Regions from separate parts of the Allobosea sp. P5_A5 genome, predicted to be linked through region 3. Evidence: predicted binding sites of a transcription regulator. Region 3 holds the regulator's gene; each other region holds the start of a gene.
What was found. Region 3 encodes LexA, which represses DNA repair genes until DNA is damaged. Its sites were predicted from a motif close to TGTTCNNNNTGTGTTCNG; they were not measured.
Positions count from the first base shown of each region.

Region 1 (3,275 bases), on a different contig from region 3:
GCTGGGTGATGCCGTTGGTGACGTTGGTGATGCGCTGCGGAAAGACCTTGTGGAGCGGGGCGAACACCGTCTCCTTCATCAGGTTCGAATGCAGCGCCGAGACGCCGTTGACCTTGTGAGAGCCGACGAAGGCAAGATGCGCCATGCGCACGCGACGGCCATGGCTCTCGTCGATCAGCGACAGGGTTGCGAGGTCGGCATCGGGTTGGTCCCGGCGCACGCCGGCCAGGAAGCGGGCATTGATGCCGAAGATGATCTGCATATGGCGCGGCAGCAGCCGCTCCATCAGCGCGACGGGCCAGGTCTCCAGCGCTTCCGGCAGGAGCGTATGATTGGTGTAGGAGATCGTCGCCTTGGTGATCTCCCAGGCGCGCTCCCACTCCATCTTGTGCTCGTCGGTCAGCAATCGCATCAGCTCTGCGACGGCCAGTGACGGATGGGTATCGTTCAGCTGGATGGCGACCTTGTCTGCCAGGTTGTCGAGCGTGCCGAATTGCCGGAGATGGCGCCGCACCAGATCCTGCAGGGAGGCGGAGGTGAAGAAGAACTCCTGCCGCAACCGCAATTCCTGCCCCGCCGGGGTGGAATCGTTGGGGTAGAGCACTTTGGAGATGGATTCCGCGCGGTTGCGTTCGGCCACGGCGCCGATCAGGTCGCCCTGGTTGAAAGCGTCGAGCGAGAGCGGGTGCATCGCCCGGGCCCGCCAAAGCCGCAGCGTCGTCGCGTCCTTGCCGCGCCAGCCGACGATCGGCGTGTCGTAGGCGACGGCAAAGATCGTCTCCTCGGGCGCCCAGAAAACCTCGCCAGCGGTCGCCGTGCTCGTAATCGAGCCGCCGAAGCCGATGCGATAGGAGGATTCCCGCCGCTCGAACTCCCAGGGGTTGCGGAAGGAGAGCCAGTCCTCGGGCACCTCGATCTGCTTGCCGCCATCGATGCGCTGCTTGAACAGCCCATGGTCGTAGCGGATGCCGTAGCCCAGCGCGGGAACGCCGGTCGAGGCCATGGCTTCCATGTAGCAGGCGGCAAGACGGCCGAGGCCGCCATTGCCGAGGGCCGCGTCCGGCTCGAGCGTCTCGATCTGGTCGAGATCGACGCCGAGTTCGCGCAATGCCTGCACCATCGGGCCGGTAAGGCCCAGATTGTTCAGGGTTTCGGCCAACGAGCGGCCGATCAGAAATTCGAGCGAGAGATAATAGACCCGCTTGCGACCGGTAGCGTAGCTTTCCTTCGTCGTCGCCTGCCAGACATCGACCGCGTGGTCGCGCGCCGCCAGAATGCCGGCGGTCAGCCAGTCATGGGGCTGCGCGACCGATGGATTCTTGCCAAGCGAATAGGTGAGCTTGCGCAGGATTTCCGCCTTGAGCCGCTCGACCTGATCGTCGGGCTCGAAATGGACGGCGGCTTGCGGGCTGGCGACGGCGGAGTCGGTCAAAAGTTGCGTTCCCTATGTGCGTTGCCGGACTGTCGAGCGAGAGCGCCGACATGTCCAGACGAAATTGACGCACTGCGGAATAACGATGCCGCTGGGAAAGTCGGGCTAGTTGCGGATGTCGGTCCGCGTCCGCTCGCCAAGCCGCTTCGCACCTTCGACAGATGAATCGGTCAGCCCGACGATGCCGTTCCAGGCTTCTCGGGTGTAGGCGCCCTGATGGACGACTGCGTCATACCCCACGACAAGCACGATGATCACGAGAAGCAGGCGGAACACGAGATCTCTCCTTTGAAAGGCGCGAGAGCAACGCGACTTCGATGACCGGAGTTCCGACGTGAGGAAGGGGTGGCCAAGCGTCGGAGAAGCATTTATAAGAACAAAAAGCGAACAGGAGATGTCGCATGGCTCAGCTGACCGTGATGGAGAAGCTCGAAATTCTCAGCGACGCGGCGAAATATGACGCGTCCTGCGCATCCAGCGCTACGACAAAACGCGATTCGCGGGGAGGCAAGGGGCTCGGATCGACCACCGGCGCCGGCATCTGCCATTCCTATGCGCCGGACGGTCGCTGTATCTCGCTGCTGAAAATCCTGCTGACGAATTACTGCAGCTTCGATTGCGTGTTCTGCATCAACCGCTCCTCGAGCAATGTCCGCCGTGCGCGGTTTTCGGTCGAGGAGGTGGTCGCGCTGACGCTGAATTTCTATCGGCGCAATTATATCGAAGGTCTCTTCCTCTCATCGGGCATTATCCGCTCAGCCGACTACACCATGGCGGAGCTGGTGCGGGTCGCCGAGAGCTTGCGGCAGGACCATGGTTTCCGCGGCTATATCCATCTCAAGCTTATTCCAGGCGCGAGCCGCGAGCTGATCGACAAGGCCGGGCTCTTTGCCGACCGGGTTTCGATCAATGTCGAATTGCCGAGCGAGGCCGCGCTGGCTCGTTTCGCGCCGGAAAAGCAGCCGGTCGAAATCCGCAGCGCCATGGGTGGGCTCAAACTCAAGATCGACGAGGCGCGCGAAGAACGCGGCAAATCGAAGAAGGCGCCGGCTTTTTCGCCCGCCGGGCAAAGCACGCAAATGATCGTCGGCGCCGATGGCGCGAGCGATTCGGCGATCATGACGCGCAGCGCGTTGCTTTACGGCACGTTCGGCTTGAAGCGGGTCTATTATTCCGCCTTCAGCCCTATTCCCGATGCGTCGAAGCAGCTGCCGCTTCTGGCGCCGCCGCTGATGCGCGAGCACCGGCTCTATCAGGCCGACTGGCTGACGCGTTTTTACGGCTTCGAGGTCGAGGAGATATTCGGCCCTGCCGAAATGCTCGATCTGGAGATCGATCCGAAACTGGCCTGGGCGTTGCGCAATCGCGGGCGGTTTCCGGTCGATGTGAACCGGGCCGATCGGGAGAGCCTGCTCCGGGTCCCTGGTTTGGGCACCCGAAGCGTCGACCGCATTCTGGCCTCGCGTCGGTTCAGGCGCTTGCGGCTGGATGATATCGGGCGGCTGACGCGCTCGATAACGACCATTCGGCATTTTATCGCGGCGGAGGATTGGCGTCCGGGCGCCTCGCTCGACAGTGCAGGGCTGATGGCGCGCCTGTCGCCGAAGCCGCAGCAATTGGCGCTTTTCGCATGATCGCCGCGCGGCTGGCGGGTCAGGCCGATTTCGACGGCTGGCGCCGCGAGGCGAGGCGGCTGGCCCTTGCCGGGATAGGGCCGGAGGCGGTTGCGTGGCTCGTAGGTGAGGAAGCAGGGGGGCTCTTCAGCGACTCCTTCGAGGAGGCTGCGGATGGTCAGGACGGCCAGCCGGCGGGGCTGACCGTGCCGCGCCGTTTCATGGCGCTG
Region 1 covers NZ_JBFUKY010000002.1:492,639-495,913, forward strand. The annotation lists gene AC1DR6_RS05960 (glycogen/starch/alpha-glucan phosphorylase) at 1-1,432, opposite strand, end outside; gene AC1DR6_RS05965 (hypothetical protein) at 1,538-1,708, opposite strand; gene AC1DR6_RS05970 (putative DNA modification/repair radical SAM protein) at 1,834-3,066, shown strand; gene AC1DR6_RS05975 (UdgX family uracil-DNA binding protein) at 3,063-3,275, shown strand, end outside.
Region 1: AC1DR6_RS05970 (putative DNA modification/repair radical SAM protein) is a predicted target of LexA. The motif match lies at 1,805-1,822, and genes of this name have one in related genera.

Region 2 (3,275 bases), on a different contig from region 3:
CGCATCCGAATTTTTGCTGGCGAGCCACCGTCCGACTGACCCGTCCTTCCCGGACATCATGCAGATCAAGCAGAACGCCTACCGCGCTGCCGCCCTTGTCCGGCAGCTGCTCGCGTTCTCGCGCCGCCAGACCCTGCGCCCGCAGGTGCTGGAACTTGGAGAGGTCCTGTCGGATCTCTCGCTGATGCTGAAACGGGTCGTTGCCGACAAGGTCACGCTCGACGTCCGCCAGGGCCGCGACCTGTGGCCGGTCAAGGCCGATCTCGGCCAGCTCGAGCAGGTCATCGTCAACCTCGCGGTCAATGCCCGCGACGCGATGCCCAATGGCGGCAAGCTCGCCGTGCGCACCCGCAACGTGGCCCGCGAAGATTGCGCCTCCTTCGCGCATGAGGCGCTGCCGATCGACGATTATGTGCTGCTCGAGGTCGAGGATAGCGGCACCGGCATCGCGCAGGAGCATCTCGACAAGATCTTCGAGCCCTTCTTCACCACCAAGGAGGTTGGCAAGGGCACCGGCCTCGGCCTTTCGATGGTCTACGGCATCGTCAAGCAGACCGGTGGCTTCGTCTTCGTCGACTCGACCGTCGGCAAGGGCACGGCGTTCCAGATCTTCCTGCCGCGGCATGTGCCGAGCGCCGAGGAGATTGCCGCTGAGGCCGCGGCCAAGGAAGCGCCGAAGAAGCTCGCGGCTGACCATACCGGCGCCGGCATTATTCTGCTGGTCGAGGACGAGGACGCGGTGCGCGCGCTCAACGCCCGCATGCTGGTTTCGCGCGGCTATACCGTTCACGAGGCGGCATCGGGCGTCGAGGCGCTGGACATCTTCCTGCAGAATGACGGCCGAATCGACCTCGTCGTTTCCGACGTAGTGATGCCCGAGATGGACGGCCCCACCCTCCTCGGGGAGCTTCGCAAGCGCAATCCCGACACCAAGGTCGTCTTCGTCTCCGGCTATGCCGAAGAAGCGTTCCGCAAGAACCTGCCGGAAGGCGAGAGCTTCCAGTTCCTTCCCAAGCCTTTCACGATGAAGCAGCTGGTGGAGACGGTGAAGGCCGCCATGGGCTGACGCCAGGCAGGAACTCGATGAAACGCTGCGAAACGGCCGTCTTTCCCGGGCGGCGCGAGGTGGCGGCGTGAGCCCCGGGGCCAGGATAGAGGCCGCACGAGACCGCTCGACGGGTTACCGCTGGCGACCCGACCCCGGCCGCCAGGCTCTCCTGACACAAACTGACATGGAGAACAAAAAAAGAACTTGCTGACAGGAACAAAGCATGACCATTCTGGTGTCAAGACGCATTGTGATGTCCCCGTCACGCTGCCATAAGGAGCCGAACACGTGAATCAAGCGAATCTCAAGCTCGTGGAAGGCTCCTCGATGGACAAGACCAAGGCGCTCGATGCAGCGCTCTCCCAGATCGAGCGCGCCTTCGGCAAGGGCTCGATCATGCGGCTGGGCAAGAATGCGCCGTCGATCGAGATCGAGACCATTTCTACCGGCTCGCTCGGGCTGGATATCGCCCTTGGCGTCGGCGGACTCCCTCGCGGCCGCGTCATCGAGATTTATGGCCCTGAATCCTCCGGCAAGACGACGCTCGCGCTGCACACCATTGCCGAGGCCCAGAAGAAGGGCGGCGTCTGCGCCTTCGTCGATGCCGAGCATGCGCTCGATCCGGTCTATGCCCGCAAGCTCGGCGTGAACCTCGACGACCTCCTGATCTCGCAGCCCGACACCGGCGAGCAGGCGCTGGAAATCACAGACACGCTCGTTCGCTCCGGCGCCATCGACGTGCTCGTCATCGACTCGGTCGCGGCCCTGACGCCGCGCGCCGAGATCGAGGGCGAAATGGGCGATGTCCAGCCCGGCCTGCAGGCGCGTCTGATGAGCCAGGCGCTGCGCAAGCTCACCGCCTCGATCTCGCGCTCGAACTGCATGGTGATCTTCATCAACCAGATTCGCATGAAGATCGGCGTGATGTACGGCTCGCCCGAGACCACGACAGGCGGCAACGCGCTCAAGTTCTACGCCTCGGTTCGCCTCGACATCCGGCGCATCGCGACTTTGAAGGATCGTGAGGAGGCGACCGGCAACCAGGTTCGCGTCAAGGTCGTCAAGAACAAAGTCGCGCCGCCCTTCAAGCAGGTCGAGTTCGACATCATGTTTGGCGAGGGCATTTCCAAGGTCGGCGAACTGATCGACCTCGGCGTCAAGGCCGGCATGGTGGAGAAGGCTGGCGCCTGGTTTTCGTTCGACAGCCAGCGTCTTGGCCAGGGCCGCGAGAACGCCAAGACCTTCCTCAAGAACAATCCCGATATGGCCGCCAAGATCGAGGCGACGATCCGTCAGAATTCGGGGCTCGTGGCCGATCGCATTCTGGATGAGGCGGCACCGACCGCCGACGATCTCGATGAAGGCGAAGCCTGAGCCTCGCGCATCGATGCTGAACCCGAAGGGCGGCCTCGCGGCCGCCCTTTTCTTTGCCGCCGAGATCGCCCCCTCGAACCGGCCGCCAGCTTTCTGGACAGGCGCCGGCCGCCTGACTAGAACCGGTCCTTCCCGCCGGGCTCACCCGGCTTGTGCCTGATTGTAGAGCCCAGATAGCGATGAGCGGCGTCAACGAGATCCGGTCGACCTTCCTCGACTACTTCAAGTCAAACGGCCATGAGATCATGCCGTCGAGCCCGCTCGTGCCGCGCAACGATCCGACGTTGATGTTCGCCAATTCGGGCATGGTGCAGTTCAAGAACATCTTCACCGGCCAGGAAAAGCGTCCTTCCGCCCGCGCCACTACCGCCCAGAAATGCGTCCGCGCCGGCGGCAAGCACAACGACCTCGACAATGTCGGCTACACCGCTCGTCACCACACCTTCTTCGAGATGCTCGGTAACTTCTCCTTCGGCGACTATTTCAAGGAGCAGGCGATCACCCATGCCTGGACCCTGATCACGCGCGAATTCGGCCTGCCCAAGGACAAGCTTCTGGTCACGGTCTATTCCGAGGATGACGAGGCTCACGGCCTCTGGAAGAAGATCGCCGGGCTGACCGACGACAAGATCATCCGTATCCCGACCTCGGCCAATTTCTGGCGTATGGGCGACACCGGCCCATGCGGCCCCTGCTCGGAAATCTTCTACGACCATGGCGACCACATCTGGGGCGGCCCGCCCGGGTCCCCGGAAGAGGACGGCGACCGTTTCATCGAGATCTGGAACCTCGTCTTCATGCAATATGAGGAAGCGGCGGGCGGCGTTCGCACCGACCTCCCTCGTCCCTCGAT
Region 2 covers NZ_JBFUKY010000002.1:540,178-543,452, reverse strand. The annotation lists gene cckA (cell cycle histidine kinase CckA) at 1-1,066, shown strand, start outside; gene recA (recombinase RecA) at 1,337-2,422, shown strand; gene alaS (alanine--tRNA ligase) at 2,602-3,275, shown strand, end outside.
Region 2: recA (recombinase RecA) is a predicted target of LexA. The motif match lies at 1,236-1,253, and genes of this name have one in related genera.

Region 3 (3,275 bases):
GCTGACCGGTCAGACCGGCGTCGAGATGGAAGCGCTGACCGCGGTCTCCGTCGCCTGCCTCACGGTCTACGACATGGTCAAGGCCGTCGACCGGTCGATGCGGATAGAAGGCATCCGGCTCGTCCATAAATCGGGCGGACGCTCCGGCGATTTCGAGGCGGGTCCGCGCTGATGGCGCTCACCCCTGTTCCCGTCGCGCTGCGCGCGCTGCTGGACAGCGTCCCGGCTTCGACGGACATGGAGCGGTTGCCGCTCGCTCGCTGCGCCTGGCGCGTGCTGGCCGAAGACGTCGTCGCGCTGCGGACGCAGCCGCCCTTCCCCAATTCGGCGATGGACGGTTATGCCGTGCGGGGCGTCGACATGGCCGAGGGCAAGGTGCTCCAAGTCGTCGGCGAATCCGCCGCCGGGCGCGGCTGGGCAGGCTCGGTCGGCACCGGGCAGGCGGTCCGGATCTTCACGGGTGCGCCGATGCCGGACGGCACTGATACCGTGCTGATCCAGGAAGATGCCGATGGCGTCGGCACCGACGCGATCACCGTGCGTGTACCACCCCCGACAGGCAAGTTCCTGCGGCCGGCCGGCCTCGATTTCAGCGAGGGCGACGTGTTGTTGAAGTCCGGGCGCGTGCTCGACAGCGCCGCGCTCGGGCTTGCCGCGGCGATGGGCCACCCTGCCCTCCCGGTTCGTCGCAAGCCGCGCGTCGCGATCCTCGCGACCGGAGACGAACTCGTCGCGCCGGGCGATACCGTCGGGCCCGATCAGATCGTCGCCTCCAACTCCTTTGCGCTCATGGCGCTGGTCGAGAAAGCAGGCGGTGAAGCCTTCGACCTTGGCATAGGCCGTGACAATCACACCGATCTCGCGGCCCGGATTGCGGCCGCGCGAGAGGCCGACGCGGACGTTCTCATCACCCTGGGAGGCGCATCCGTCGGCGCCCACGACCTCGTGCAGGAGGCGCTGACGCGCGCCGGCATGCAGCTCGGTTTCTGGAAGATCGCCATGCGGCCGGGCAAGCCGATGATGACCGGCCGGCTCGGACGCATGGTGGTGGTCGGCCTGCCTGGAAACCCGGTATCCTCGATCGTCTGCGGGCATCTCTTCGTGTTGCCGCTGATCGAAGCTCTGCTGGGGATGCCCGACCCCGCGCGAGACCGCAGCGTCCCTGCTATCCTCGGATGTGATATGCCGGCTAACGATGAACGTGAGGACTACGTTCGCTCGGAGGTCGCGCCAACTCAAAAGGGCTGGCTGACGACGCCGTTCGCGCGTCAGGATTCGTCGATGCTCGGCACTCTCGCCCGTGCCGGCGCCTTGACGATCAGGCCAGCGCTCGCTGAGTCGGCAAAGCAAGGCGATCCCTGCCGGATCCTGCTGCTTCGTTAGCCGGCATCATCTGAGGTCTCCCTGCAGGCACGCTTGCGGAACACAAAGCGAACAGCTATGGTGTTCGTGCTTTGTTTCGAATCTATCATTTCGTTGGCGGGGACGATGCTGACACGCAAGCAACATGAACTCCTGCGCTTCATTCAGGAGCGTTTGCGCGAGAGCGGCGTGCCGCCCTCCTTCGACGAGATGAAGGACGCGCTCGATCTGCGCTCCAAATCGGGCATCCATCGCCTGATCATGGCTTTGGAGGAGCGCGGCTTCATTCGGCGGTTGCCGAACCGGGCGCGTGCGCTGGAGGTCATCAAGATGCCCGAGAGCGCCGGCGGCCCGCAGCCACGCCGGTTCAATCCGGCGGTGGTGCAGGGCGGCCTGTCCAACCAGACGGCGGCGGCGAAACCCCGCATGGCGCCGGCACCCGAAGAGGACGTCCGAGGCGCGATCGCGATCCCGGTCATGGGCCGCATCGCCGCGGGCACCCCGATTTCGGCGATCCAGAATGCCAGCCATACCGTCTCGCTGCCGCCCGACATGCTCGGTGCCGGCGAGCATTACGCGCTCGAGGTGCGCGGTGATTCGATGGTCGAGGCCGGCATCCTCGACGGCGACACGGTCGTCATCCGGCGGCAGGACACGGCCAGTAACGGCGACATCATCGTCGCGCTGATCGATGACGAGGAAGCCACGTTGAAGCGGTTGCGCCGTCGCGGTTCGTCGATCGCGCTCGAGGCTGCCAATCCGGCCTACGAGACACGCGTACTCGGCCCCGACCGCGTCAAGATTCAGGGGCGCCTGGTCAATTTGCTCCGTCGCTATTGAACGCGGGCTATTGAACGTTGTCGGCGTCTTCGGCTGGCTCCGCCACTGGCGCTGGCGCCGGAGCTGGACGTGAGGCGGCGGGCGCTGCCGGACTTGGGGATCGTCGGCGTGTCCAGGGACGCTCGGTGTTCGCCTGTTCGGAAGCGCGGAAGCTCCAGCCCTCGCTGTGCCTGAACAGCGAGGTGGCCCCGTCTCGCGACAGGTCCATGCGGTGCACCAGCGTAGCCTCACAGGGCGCGCTCCAGGGAATGCTCGTCACCACCAGATCGGCGCGCCGGCAGTCCTCGATGATCGCGATGCGATCGCGCGCATAGGAGATGGTACGGCCCTCAGCCGTTCGGGTGACGCAGCCCAGACTGTCGCAGACGACACCGTTCCGCAAAGTGGCGTCGTCCGGCGAGCGGTTGTCGCCATCCGCAGCGAGCCATTGCTGAAGAACGAAGCGGCTGGGCTTGCCTGCGATGGCGAACCGCCCGTCGGCGCCGCGTACGGCGATGCCGGAACCGTCGCGCTCGATCAGGATCTCCGGTCGTTCGGGTTTCGCGGCGAATGCCACGCCGAATGTGAGCGGCAGGAGACCGAGCCAGCGCAACCGCGTCGTCCAAAGGCTGAGCCAGAGCAGGGATATGGCGAAGCTCAGCAACACCGCAGGGCCGAATGCGGCGACGGTTACGGTCGAATAGTCGATGGTGGCGACCCAGTGTGCGACCTTCAGCACCATCTCGGAGGCCAGGCCCATCAAGGCCCAGGCTGGCCAGTCGAGCCCGAACGGATAAGCCAGGACGCCGAAGACGGCGGCCGGCATCACGCAAAGCGAGACGAAGGGCAGCGCCATGGCATTGCCGAGCAGCCCGAAGGGATTGAAGGTCTGGAAATGGAAGGCTCCGAACGGCGCGGTAGCGGCGGTGGCGAGGATCGTCGTGACCAGAATGCCGAGCGCCGCCGTCCAGAGCGCATCCAGCGGCCAGGGCAGCACGCGCGGCGGCTTAGAGCGCTCGCGCCGCTCCCAACGCTCGGCGAAGGCGATCAACGCGGCGACGGCGCCGAAGGACATCTGGAAGCTTGGCCCCAGC
Region 3 covers NZ_JBFUKY010000001.1:424,541-427,815, reverse strand. The annotation lists gene moaC (cyclic pyranopterin monophosphate synthase MoaC) at 1-172, shown strand, start outside; gene AC1DR6_RS02060 (molybdopterin molybdotransferase MoeA) at 172-1,383, shown strand; gene lexA (transcriptional repressor LexA) at 1,489-2,202, shown strand; gene AC1DR6_RS02050 (ComEC/Rec2 family competence protein) at 2,210-3,275, opposite strand, start outside.